One region of the Rhizobacter sp. P3_C12 genome, then DNA from elsewhere that is predicted to be linked to it. Evidence: predicted binding sites of a transcription regulator. Region 1 holds the regulator's gene; the other holds the start of a gene.

What was found. Region 1 encodes sigma-54, which starts transcription at its own class of promoters, with help from an activator protein. Its sites were predicted from a motif close to TGGCANGNAANCTGCTTT; they were not measured.
Region 2: the regulator sigma-54 is predicted to act here: its motif matches at 4,287-4,304, upstream of glnA (type I glutamate--ammonia ligase).

The regions. Positions count from the first base shown of each region.
Region 1 covers NZ_JBFUGW010000325.1:296-5,816, forward strand. Annotated here, with positions in the region: partial or broken gene AC1DXV_RS29925 (SPOR domain-containing protein) at 1-65, shown strand, start outside; gene AC1DXV_RS29930 (thiol:disulfide interchange protein DsbA/DsbL) at 153-821, shown strand; gene lptA (lipopolysaccharide transport periplasmic protein LptA) at 910-1,533, shown strand; gene lptB (LPS export ABC transporter ATP-binding protein) at 1,530-2,306, shown strand; gene AC1DXV_RS29945 (RNA polymerase factor sigma-54) at 2,317-3,849, shown strand; gene AC1DXV_RS29950 (THUMP domain-containing class I SAM-dependent RNA methyltransferase) at 3,861-5,105, shown strand; gene AC1DXV_RS29955 (YidB family protein) at 5,202-5,521, opposite strand, start outside.
Region 2 covers NZ_JBFUGW010000191.1:3,772-10,215, forward strand. Annotated here, with positions in the region: gene AC1DXV_RS24095 (YncE family protein) at 1-632, shown strand, start outside; gene AC1DXV_RS24100 (polysaccharide deacetylase family protein) at 616-1,419, shown strand; gene AC1DXV_RS24105 (sterol desaturase family protein) at 1,444-2,430, shown strand; gene AC1DXV_RS24110 (EI24 domain-containing protein) at 2,470-3,333, shown strand; gene AC1DXV_RS24115 (competence/damage-inducible protein A) at 3,356-4,150, shown strand; gene glnA (type I glutamate--ammonia ligase) at 4,397-5,812, shown strand; gene AC1DXV_RS24125 (hypothetical protein) at 6,006-6,444, shown strand, end outside.

The DNA of each region.
Region 1 (5,521 bases):
ACCTGGCGAAGGAAAAACTGGATGGCGTGGGGGTGGAATCGGCGCTGGTCCGCGTGCAGAAGTAAGCCGGGATCGAAAGAGCAGCCCTGAACTTTTCCATCCGACACCGACTCCACCGCTCGTCGTTGATCCCTACCACTTTGGAACTGAACATGAACCGTCGCGATTTCTCGGCACAGCTGGTCGGAGCCAGCCTGGGCGGTGCCGGCCTGGGCACCATCGGCCTCACCGCCAGCACCGGCGCCCTCGCGCAAGGCGCCCCGGTCGAGGGCACCAACTACATCAAGTTCGCGCAGCCGGTGTCGCCTGCCACGCCGGGCAAGATCGAGGTGCTGGAATTCTTCTGGTACGGCTGCCCGCACTGCAACGCCTTCGAGCCGGCGCTCGACGCCTGGCAGAAGAAGCTGCCGGCCGACGTGGTGTTCCGCCGCGTGCCGGTCGCGTTCCGCGACGAGCCCTTCGTCGCGCACCAGAAGATCTTCTATGCACTCGAGACGCTGGGCAAGGTCGAGGCGATGCACCGCAAGGTCTTCTACGCGATCCACAACGAGCACGCCCGCCTGGACAAGCCCGACGAGATCGCCGCCTTCATGGCCAAGAACGGCATCGACAGCGCCAAGTTCCTGGAGGCCTACAACTCGTTCTCGACGCAGACCAAGACCAAGCAGGCCGCCAAGCTGGCCGAGGCCTACAAGCTCGACGGCGTGCCAGCCCTGGGCATCAATGGCCGCTACTTCACGTCGGGGTCGCTGGCCGGCACCAACGAGCGCATGCTGCAGGTCACCGACTTCCTCATTCAGAAGTCGCGCGCTGGCGCTTGAGACCCCCAGTCGGTGCAACGCCGACTTCATCTCGTAACCCCGACGGCATGAAACTGTGGCTAGAATGGCCTGCAAGTTTCATGCCGCAATGACCCCACTTACCTACACCTCCCTTTTCTCCCGGCGTCGGCTGGCGCTTGTCGCCGCCGGCTGCATGCTCGCCGCGGCGCTGCCGGCCCAGGCCGAACGGGCCGACCGGCTGAAGAAGATGGAAGTCGAATCCGACCAGCCGGGCAAGGTCGACCTGATCAACCAGCTGGTGGTGTTCAACGGCAACGTCGTCGTCAGCAAGGGGACGATGCTGATCAAGGCGGCGCGCATCGAGGTGCGCGAGGGACCGGACGGTTACCAGTCCGCCATCGCCGTCGGCACGCCGACCCAGCCGGCCAGCTTCCGGCAGAAGCGCGAGGGCGTGAATGAATTCGTCGAGGGCGAGGCCGAGCGCCTCGAGTACGACAGCAAGCTCGACACCATCCGCTTCGTCAACAAGGCCTCGGTGCGCCGGCTGCGCGGCACCGCGGTGGCCGACGAAGTGACCGGCGCGCTGATCACCTACGACGGCACGGCCGAGCTGTTCACCGTCGCCGGCGGCAGCGCCGCGGTGACCCCGAGCAACCCGACCGGCCGCGTGCGCTACGTGTTCACGCCGAAGGAAGGCACGCCGGCCGCCGCCGAAGCGGCGTCGCAGGCCGCCTCGGGAGCACGCCGTTGAGCGCCGTCCCCGCCAGCACCGCTGCCGCCGACACCAGCCGGCTCGAGGCCATCGGCCTGCAGAAGACCTATGGCGCGCGCAAGGTCGTCAAGGACGTGCGCCTGTCGGTGCGCAGCGGCGAGGTCGTCGGGCTGCTCGGCCCGAACGGCGCCGGCAAGACCACCAGCTTCTACATGATCGTCGGCCTGGTGCGCGCCGATGACGGCCAGATCCTGATCGACGGCCAGCGCGTCGAGCGCCTGCCGATCCACCAGCGCTCGCGCCTGGGCCTGAGCTACCTGCCGCAGGAGGCCTCGATCTTCCGCAAGCTGACCGTCGAGGAGAACATCCGCGCCGTGCTCGAGCTGCAGCGCGGCCCCGACGGCAAGGAGCTGCCGAAGGCCACCGTCGACAAGCTGCTCGGCGACCTGCTGAATGACCTGAGCATCGAGAAGCTGCGCGACAGCCCGGCCCCGGCGCTGTCGGGCGGCGAGCGCCGCCGCGTCGAGATCGCCCGGGCGCTGGCCACGCAGCCGCGCTTCATCCTGCTGGACGAGCCGTTCGCCGGCGTCGACCCGATCGCGGTGATCGAGATCCAGCGGATCATCGGGTTCCTGAAGAGCCGTGGCATCGGCGTGCTGATCACCGACCACAACGTGCGCGAGACGCTGGGCATCTGCGACCGCGCGTACATCATCAGCGAGGGGCGTGTGCTCACCGAGGGCACGCCGGCCGAGATCGTCGACAACGCCGATGTGCRAAAGGTCTACCTCGGCGAACACTTCCGCATGTGAGGGCTGACACATGAAGCCCTCCCTTCAGGTCCGCCTGTCGCAGCACCTGGCCTTGACGCCGCAGTTGCAGCAGTCCATCCGGCTGCTGCAGCTCTCCACGCTCGAACTCCACCAGGAAGTCGAGCAGATGCTGGAGCAGAACCCCTTCCTCGAGGCCGAGCTGGAAGAAGCGGCTCCGTCCGAGCCCCTGACCGAACGGCTGACCACGTCGGAGCGCAATGCCGAGCGCGAGGCCGACAGCAGCACCGCGAGCGAGTCGTCGGCCGAGACCGCGCCCGACGAGTCCGCCGGCGTCGACAGCGCCGAGTTCGGCGCGACCGAGCGCGAGGACTGGGAGAACGGCACCGAGCGCGACGATTTCGACGGCATCCGCGAGACGCCCAGCGCGGCCGGCAGCGGCAGCAACCCCGACGACGACTTCGACGGCCAGGACCGCAACCCGCAGGCCCCCAGCCTGCAGGATCACCTGCGCGAGCAACTGCTCGGCATGCGCGTCAGCGCCGAAGATGCGATCGCGATCACCGTGCTGATCGAGTCGCTCGACGACGACGGCTACCTGGCCGACCCGCTCGAGGAGATCGCCGCCGAACTGGCCGGCGACCCCGAGCAGCAGGAGGAGATCCTCGAGCGCCTGCAGTGCGCGCTGAAGTGGCTGCAGAACATGGAGCCGCTGGGCGTCGGCGCCCGCAACCTGGGCGAATGCCTGACGCTGCAGCTGCGCGCGCAGGAGCGCTGCGAGGCGCAGATGATCGCGATCATCATCTGCAAGCAGCACCTGGACCTGCTGGCCCGGCGCGACATGAAGAAGCTGATGGCCGCGACCGGCGCCGACGAGGAGCTGATCAAGGAAGCGCAGACGCTGATCGTCGCGCTGGAGCCGAAGCCCGGCCGCCCGTTCGCGCGGGCCGAGGCCAACATCATCGTGCCCGACGTGATCGTGCAGAAATCGGGCCGCAACTGGAAGGTCGTGCTGAACCCCGACGTGATGCCCAAGCTGCGCATCAACGACCTCTATGCGCAGGCGATCCGCCAGGGCCGCGGCTCCGGCGGCGCCGGTGGCAGCGCGCTGAGCTCGCGGCTGCAGGAGGCGCGCTGGTTCATGAAGAACATCCAGCAGCGCTTCGACACCATCCAGCGCGTCTCGCAGGCGATCGTCGAGCGGCAGAAGAGCTTCTTCACGCACGGCGAGATCGCGATGAAGCCGCTGGTGCTGCGCGAGATCGCCGACGAGCTCGGCCTGCACGAGTCGACCATCTCGCGCGTGACGACGGCCAAGTACATGGCCACGATGTTCGGCACCTTCGAGCTGAAGTACTTCTTCGGCTCGTCGCTGAACACCGAGGCCGGCGGCAATGCCTCGAGCACCGCGGTGCGGGCGCTGATCAAGCAGTTGGTGAGTGCCGAGGACGCGGCCAAGCCGCTGTCGGACAGCCAGCTCAGCCACATGCTGGAAGAGCAGGGCATCCAGGTCGCGCGCCGCACGGTGGCGAAGTACCGCGAAGCGCTGAAGATCGCCCCCGCGAACCTCCGCAAGTCTCTCTGAACTGAATCCCGATGTGCGCCCTCCCCCTGTTCCTGCCCTGTGCCGCGGGCGTTGAAGCGCTCCTCGAAGAAGAGGTGCTGCGCATCCTGCCGACCGCGCAGGTGCACGCCGGCCGCGGCGGCGTCGCGCTCGACGGCGACCCGCAGGACGTGATGACGCTGAACCTCGAATGCCGGCTCGCGCAGCGCGTGCTGGCCGAGGTGGCCGAGGGGCCGTACCGCGACGAGCACGACCTGTACGAGCTCGCGCGCAGCGTCGACTGGCAGCAGTGGATCACGCCCGAGCACACGCTGCGCGTCGACACCACCGCGCACCGCAGCCCGCTGCGCAGCCTGAACTTCGCCGCGCTGCGCATCAAGGACGCGGTGTGCGACCAGTTGCGCGAGGCCACCGGCACGCGCCCGAGCGTCGACACCCGCCACCCCGACCTGCCGCTGCTGCTGCACGTCGGCGAGGAGCGGGCGTCGCTGTACGTCGACACCTCGGGCGAGCCGCTGTTCAAGCGCGGCTGGCGCGAGGACAAGGGCGACGCGCCGCTGAAGGAGACGCTGGCTGCCGCGATGCTGGCCGCCGCCGGCTGGCGCGGCACGCCCGAGGCCGGCGGCGCGCTGCACGACCCGTGCTGCGGCTCCGGCACGATCGCGATCGAGGCCGCGCAGATCGCCTGCGGCATCGCGCCCGGGCTGAAGCGCCGCTTCGCGTTCGAGCGGTTGCTGCCGTTCGCCGATGCCGAGATGCGTGCGCAATGGCAGCGCCTGAAGAGCCATGCGCAGTCACGCATCCACGCGAGCGCGGTGCCCATCCACGCGAGCGACGTGTCGTTCCGGATGGTCGATTTCGCGCGCCGCAATGCGCAGCGCGCCGGCGTCGAGGACGCGATCCAGTTCAACGGCGGCGATGCGCTGGAGCGCCCGGCGCCCGCGCTGCCGGCCACGCTGCCCGGCACGCTGATGATCAACCCGCCGTACGGCGAGCGCATCGAGGTCGCGGGCAAGGCGCGCGCGGCAGCGCCGGCGCGCGAGGACGCGGATGGCGACAACAAGGCGCTGGTCGCTGATTTCTTCCCGCGGCTGTCCGCTCACTGGAAGCGCGCGTACACGCAGCACGAAGGCGGCTGGACGGCCTATGTGCTGAGCCCGGACATGAAGCTGCCCGGCGCGATGCGCCTGAAGGAATCGAAGCGCACGCCGATGTGGAACGGCCCGATCGAGTGCCGGCTGTTCCGCTTCGACCTGGTCGCGGGTTCAGCGCGCTGAGGTCATGACAACCCCTCGCCCGGCGGGTACGCCGGTCGATCCCCCAAGGGGATGCGGGCCGGCTTGGGGCGGCCCGGCGCTCGGCCCGCCGACGTTTCAACGCCGCAGCAAGCTCCCGATCAAGCTGCCGATGTCGCCCATGCTGCCGGCAGCGCTCTCAGGCAACTCCCCGTTCGGCGTGAGGTGATCGACCACCTGCGGCAGCACCTGCGACACCTGCGCGGCCGCTTCGTCCTGCGACAGGCCGAGCTGTTCGGCGATCTGCGCAAGCTGGCCTGAGCCGAGCACGCTCTGCAGCTGCTCCGCCGAGATCGGCAGGTTGTGCCCGGTCGACACCCACGAACCGATCACCGAGCCGAGGCCCCCCTGCTGGAAGCGCGAGATCAGGTCGCCGAGGCCTCCGCCCGCGCTGTTCG
Region 2 (6,444 bases), on a different contig from region 1:
ACATCGACATCTACCGCTGGGAGCCGGCCGACGCGGCCAACCCGATGAAGCTCGCCGGCCGCGTGCCGGCATCGCGCACGCCCAGCCATCTGTCGATCGACAGCAAGAGCAGCGTCATCTATTCGTCGATGCAGGACAGCGACGAGCTGATGGCGATCGACATCGCGACCCAGAAGCCGCGCTGGAAGATCACCGTCGGCAAGCTGCCGGCCGATGTCTACCTGACGCCCGACGACAAGCTGCTGCTGGTCGGCCTCACCGGCGACGAGTTCGTCGAGGTCTACGACGTGAGCCAGGCGCAGCCGAAGCTCGTCAAGCGCATCCTGACCGGCGCCGGCGCGCATGCGTTCCGCAGCCGCGGCGACGGCCAGCATGTGTTCGTCAGCAACCGTGTCGCCAACACCATCAGCATGATCGACACCCGCACGCTGAGCGTGGTCGACACCTACCCGGCGCCGGGCGGCCCCGACTGCATCGACGTGCTGGCCGACGGCAAGACGCTGCTCGTCAGCTCGCGCTGGGCACGCAAGCTCACGCTGATCGACATCGAGAAGAAGCAGGTGATCCGCCAGGTGGCGGTGGGCCGCTCGCCGCACGGGGTGTGGACGCTCGAGCATGCGTCGCGCCGCTAGCCCCGTCGTTGTCGCCGCCCTGACCGCAGCCCTGATCGCGGCGCTGGCCGCACCGGCCCACGCGGCCGGCTGCGACAAGCCGGTCTACCTGACGCTGGACACCGGCCACATGGGCGTGGCCCCGCTGGTCGCCGACGTGCTGAATCGCCAGCAGGTGAAGGCGACCTTCTTCCTCGCCAACGAGAAGACGAAGACCGACGGCACGAGCCTCGATGACGAATGGGCGCCGTGGTGGAAGGCGCGCGCGGCCGAAGGCCACCTGTTCGGCTCGCACACCTTCGACCACGTGTATTGGGTGGCCGATGTGAAAACGGGCCAGAAGGGTGGCGGCTTCAAGGTGCGGCCCAGCGCCGGCCCCAACGCGGGCAAGCTGCTGACCTGGACCGCGGCCGAGTACTGCGCCGAGCTGCAGCGCCCGGCCGACCGCTTCCGCGCGATGACCGGGCAGGCGATGCCGCATCTGTTCCGGGCGCCCGGCGGCAAGACCTCGCCGGCGCTGCTGGCCGCGGCCAAGGCCTGCGGCTGGACCCACGTGCCGTGGAGTGCCGCCGGCTTCCTCGGTGACGAACTGCCGAGCGATCGCTACCCGAATGCGCAACTTTTGCAGCGCGCGCTGGATCACATCCGGCCGGGCGACGTGATGCTGGCCCACCTGGGCATCTGGTCGCGCCAGGACCCGTGGGCGCCGGCGGTGCTCGAGCCGCTGATCCAGGGGCTCAAGCAACGCGGCTTCTGCTTCGCCACCCTGCGCGACCACCCCGCCTACCGGGATGCAGCGCAACGCTGATCCCTTCTGCCGAACACGCTCGCCATGCTCGATTCCCTGCTGCTTGCCTTCACCGACGCCTTCGGCCGCGTGCAGCAGGCGCTGTTCGAAGGCGTCGTGCAGCCACTCGCCTTCCAGCTCGGGCTCGGCAATGTCGTCGAGGATGCGTTCGATGCCACCGGCTGGCTGCTGGTCGGCCTGCTGCAGATCGTCGTGCTGCTGGTGGTGTTCGGCGCGCTGGAGCGCTGGCGCCCGGTCGAGCCGGTGACCGACCGGCGCGCGGTGCGCATCGACGTGCTGTACACGCTGATCCACCGGTTGGGGCTGTTCCGCGTCGGTTTGTTCTTCGCGGTCGATCCGCTGTTCGACGAGGCCTTCGGTGCTGCGCGGCTGGCGGGCCTGCCGACCTGGCAGTTCGACGAGTGGTTCGGGCCGTGGTGGCCGGGCGTCACCGATACCGCGTGGTTCAGCTTCGTTGCCTACCTGCTGGTGTTCGACTTCGTCGACTACTGGATCCACCGCGGCCAGCACCAGTTCCACTGGTGGTGGGGGCTGCATTCGCTGCACCACAGCCAGCGGCAGATGACGATGTGGAGCGACAACCGCAACCACCTGCTCGATGACCTGATCCGCGACAGCGTGATCGTCGTCGTCGCGCGGCTGATCGGCATCCCGCCGGGGCAGTTCATCGCGGTGGTGGCCTGCACGCAGCTGCTGGAGAGCCTGTCGCATGCGAACCTGCGGGTGTGGTTCGGCACGGTGTTCGAGCGCGTGCTGGTCAGCCCGCGCTTCCACCGGCTGCACCACAGCATCGGCCTGGGGCATGAGACCGCAGGGCAGGGCACGCTGGGCGGGCACAACTTCGCGGTGCTGTTCCCGGTGTGGGACGTGTTGTTCCGCACCGGCAACTTCGAGATCCGCTACGACCCGACGGGCATCCGCGACCAGTTGCCCGAGGCGGGCGGACGCGAGTACGGGCAGGGGTTCTGGCACCAGCAGTGGCTCGGACTGCGTCGCATGCTCGGCCGCTAGCGAGCGCAGCAACCGGGGCCTCGGGTATCCTGCCGCGCCATGGTCAAGCCTCTCTTCGATTCCTTCTGGCGCGCCGCCGCCTACTGCCTGCATCCGCGCGTCATCGTCCTGTCGCTGCTGCCGTTGTTCCTGCTGGTCGGCCTCACGTTCGGCCTCGGCTACTTCTTCTGGGAAGCCGCGATCGATGGCGTGCGCGACCTGTTCAATGCGTGGGACCTGCTGCACGCCCTCTTCAACTGGCTCGAGAGCATCGGCGCCGGCAACCTGAAGTCGGTGCTCGGCCCGCTGGTGGTGATCTTCCTCGCGACGCCGGTGCTGGTGCTGCTGTCGCTGCTGGTGGTCGCGACGATGATGACGCCGGCCATGCTGAACCTGGTGGCGCAGCGCCGCTTCCCGCTGCTGGAGCGCCGCCGCGGCGGCACCTTCCTCGGCAGCGTCGTCGTGAGCCTAGGCTCGACGGCGATCGCGGTCGTCGCGCTGATCGCGTCGATCCCGCTGTGGTTCGTGCCGCTGATGGTGCTCATCGTGCCGCCGCTGATCTGGGGCTGGCTCACCTACCGCGTGATGGTCTACGACGTGCTGTCCGAGCACGCCAGCAAGGACGAGCGGCGCGAGCTGGTGCGCCGCTACCGCACCAGCTTCCTCGGCCTCGGCATCGCGACCGGCTACCTCGGCGCCGCGCCGTCGCTGGTGTGGGCCTCGGGCCTGATGTTCGTCGCGCTCGCGCCGATCCTGGTGCCGGTCGCGATCTGGATCTACACGCTGGTGTTCGCGTTCTCGTCGCTGTGGTTCGCACACTTCGCGCTGGCCGCGCTGGCCGAGCTGCGCGCCGAGCAGCAGCTCGCCGCCGCGGTGGTGGCGCCGCCGGTCGATCCGACGCCGCTTCCGCTGCCCCCCGCATAGCTCCACCCACAAGGCTTTCCGCATGAACTTCGGCCTGATCATCATCGGCGACGAGATCCTGTCCGGCAAACGCGAGGACAAGCACCTGCCCAAGGTGATCGCGCTGCTCGGCGAACGCGGCATCCCGCTCTCGTGGGCGCGCTACGTCGGCGACGACCCCGCCCGCATCACCGCCCACCTGCGCGAGGCCTTCGCGAGCGGCGACGTGGTGTTCTCGTGCGGCGGCATCGGCGCCACGCCCGACGACCACACGCGCCAGTGCGCCGCCGATGCGCTCGGCGTGCCGCTGGCGCTCCATCCGCAGGCGCGCGAGCTGATCCTCGAGCGCATGCGCGACATCGCCGCCGAGCAGGGCCTGCCGTACGAGCCCGAGCGCGCCGACAACCTGCACCGGCTCAACATGGGCATGTTCCCCGAAGGCGCGCAGATCATCCCGAACCCCTACAACAAGATCGCCGGTTTCTCGGTCGGCCATGTGCACTTCGTGCCCGGCTTCCCGGTGATGGCCTGGCCGATGGTGCAGTGGGTGCTCGACGAGCGCTACACCGCCGAGCACCGCAGCGAGCGCCCGCGCGAGCAGTCGGTCATCGTGTTCGGCGCGATGGAGTCGACCCTCACGCCGCTGATGGAGGCCATCGAGGCCCGCTTCGACGGCGTCAAGGTGTTCAGCCTGCCGAGCGTCGACCACCCGCAGTGGGGGCGCCACATCGAGCTGGGCGTCAAGGGCGCGGCCGCACCGGTGGCCGAGGCCTTCGCCGAGTTGCTGGCCGGGCTGCGTGGCCATGGTGCGCAGCTGGGCCCCGAGTTGGTGCGATGAGGGCTGGAACTCTTGTCCAGCATGGTGCTGCGCGGCGCACCAAAGTGGCGTCACCGCCCCCCATCCATCGCGGTTCCGAGGCCCTCGCTCACCCGGTGGATCGCATCCCGGCAGGGGCCGCGCCGTCATCGGGCGCGGGCATGCTTTCTGCTACATTCCTGTGCGCATTTCCAGGCCCCTCCCGGCACTGAAACTGTCGTTGTACCAATCCCACTCACCCCACAAGCCTCTCGCTAGGAGAACCTGATGGCAAAGACCGTCGCCGACGTGATGAAGATGGTGAAGGAAAGCGAGGTCAAGTTCGTTGACTTCCGCTTCACCGATACCCGCGGCAAAGAGCAACACGTTTCGGTGCCCCTGTCTGCGTTCGACGAAGACAAGTTCATCTCCGGCCATGCCTTCGACGRTTCGTCGATCGCCGGCTGGAAGGGCATCGAGGCTTCCGACATGCTGTTGATGCCGGACCCGAACACGGCCAACATCGACCCGTTCTTCGAAGAGCCGACGCTGATCCTCACCTGCGACGTGATCGAGCCCACCGACGGCAAGCCCTATGAACGCGACCCGCGTTCGCTGGCCAAGCGTGCCGAGGCCTACCTGAAGTCGTCGGGCATCGGCGACACCGCCTTCTTCGGTCCGGAACCCGAGTTCTTCATCTTCGACAGCGTGCGCTGGAACGTGGACATGTCCGGTTCGTTCTCGAAGATCGAGTCCGAGGAAGCCGCCTGGAACACCGGCAAGGAATACGACCACGGCAACTCCGGCTACCGTCCGGCGGTCAAGGGCGGCTACTTCCCGGTGCCCCCGGTCGACAGCGCGCAGGACCTGCGCTCCGAGATGTGCCTGATCCTCGAATCGCTGGGCATCCCGGTCGAAGTGCATCACCACGAAGTGGCGAATGCCGGCCAGATGGAAATCGGCACCAAGTTCAGCTCGCTGGTGCAGCGCGCCGACTGGCTGCAGCTGCAGAAGTACGTGATCCACAACGTGGCCCACGCCTACGGCAAGACGGCCACCTTCATGCCCAAGCCGATCGTCGGCGACAACGGCTCCGGCATGCACGTGCACCAGTCGGTCTGGAAGGACGGCAAGAACCTGTTCGCCGGTGACGGCTATGCCGGCCTGAGCGAATTCGCGCTGTTCTACATCGGCGGCATCATCAAGCACGCCCGCGCGCTGAACGCGATCACGAACCCCGGCACCAACAGCTACAAGCGCCTGGTCCCGGGCTTCGAAGCCCCGGTCAAGCTGGCCTACTCGGCCAAGAACCGCTCGGCCTCGATCCGCATTCCGTACGTCGCCAACCCGAAGGGCCGCCGCATCGAAGCGCGCTTCCCGGACCCGCTGGCGAACCCGTACCTGGCGTTCTCGGCCCTGCTGATGGCCGGCATCGACGGCGTGGAGAACAAGATCCATCCGGGCGAAGCCGCCACGAAGGACCTGTACCACCTGCCGCCGGAAGAAGACGCGAAGATCCCGACCGTCTGCCACAGCCTCGACCAGGCGCTGGACTACCTGGACAAGGACCGCGCGTTCCTGACCAAGGGCGGTGTCTTCACCGATGCTTACCTTGATGCGTACATCGAACTGAAGATGCAGGAGGTCACGCGCTTCCGCATGACGACCCATCCGGTCGAGTTCGACATGTACTACAGCGCCTGATCTGCGGCGCCTGATGGCGGCGCGGAACCCGGACGGGGGCTGAAGGCTCTCAGATCCAACGGTTCCGCCACCGACATGACGAGAAGGGACGGCATGCGCCGTCCCTTTTTACATGGCGGGATCGGCCACAATCCACCAGATCCCACGGCCCGAGGTATCTCTCATGCGCTCTCACCGAACCACGACCCGTCGCGTGCTCACACTGGTTGCCGTTGCCACCGTGATCACCCTGCCTGCCCGGGCCGCCGAAGAAAAGACCGTCTACCGCTGCCCCGGCAACCCGGTGCTCTACACCGACACGCTGTCCGCGAAGGAAGCCAAGGAGAAGGGCTGCAAGACGCTCGAGGGCACGCCGATCACCGTGGTGCAGGGCCAGCGCCCGGCGAAGGCCGCCTCGGGCGCGGCGACCTCGGGCCAGAACCGGGTCGACCCGAACGACCAGCGCGCCCGTGACAGCGATGCACGCCGCATCCTCGAGGCCGAGCTGAAGAAGGAAGAAGACGCGCTGGCCGAGATGCAGAAGGCCTACAACAACGGCGAACCCGAACGGCAGGGCGACGAGAAGAACTACCAGAAGTACATCGACCGCGTCGCCGAGATGAAGGCCAGCCTGATGCGCAAGGAAAGCGACA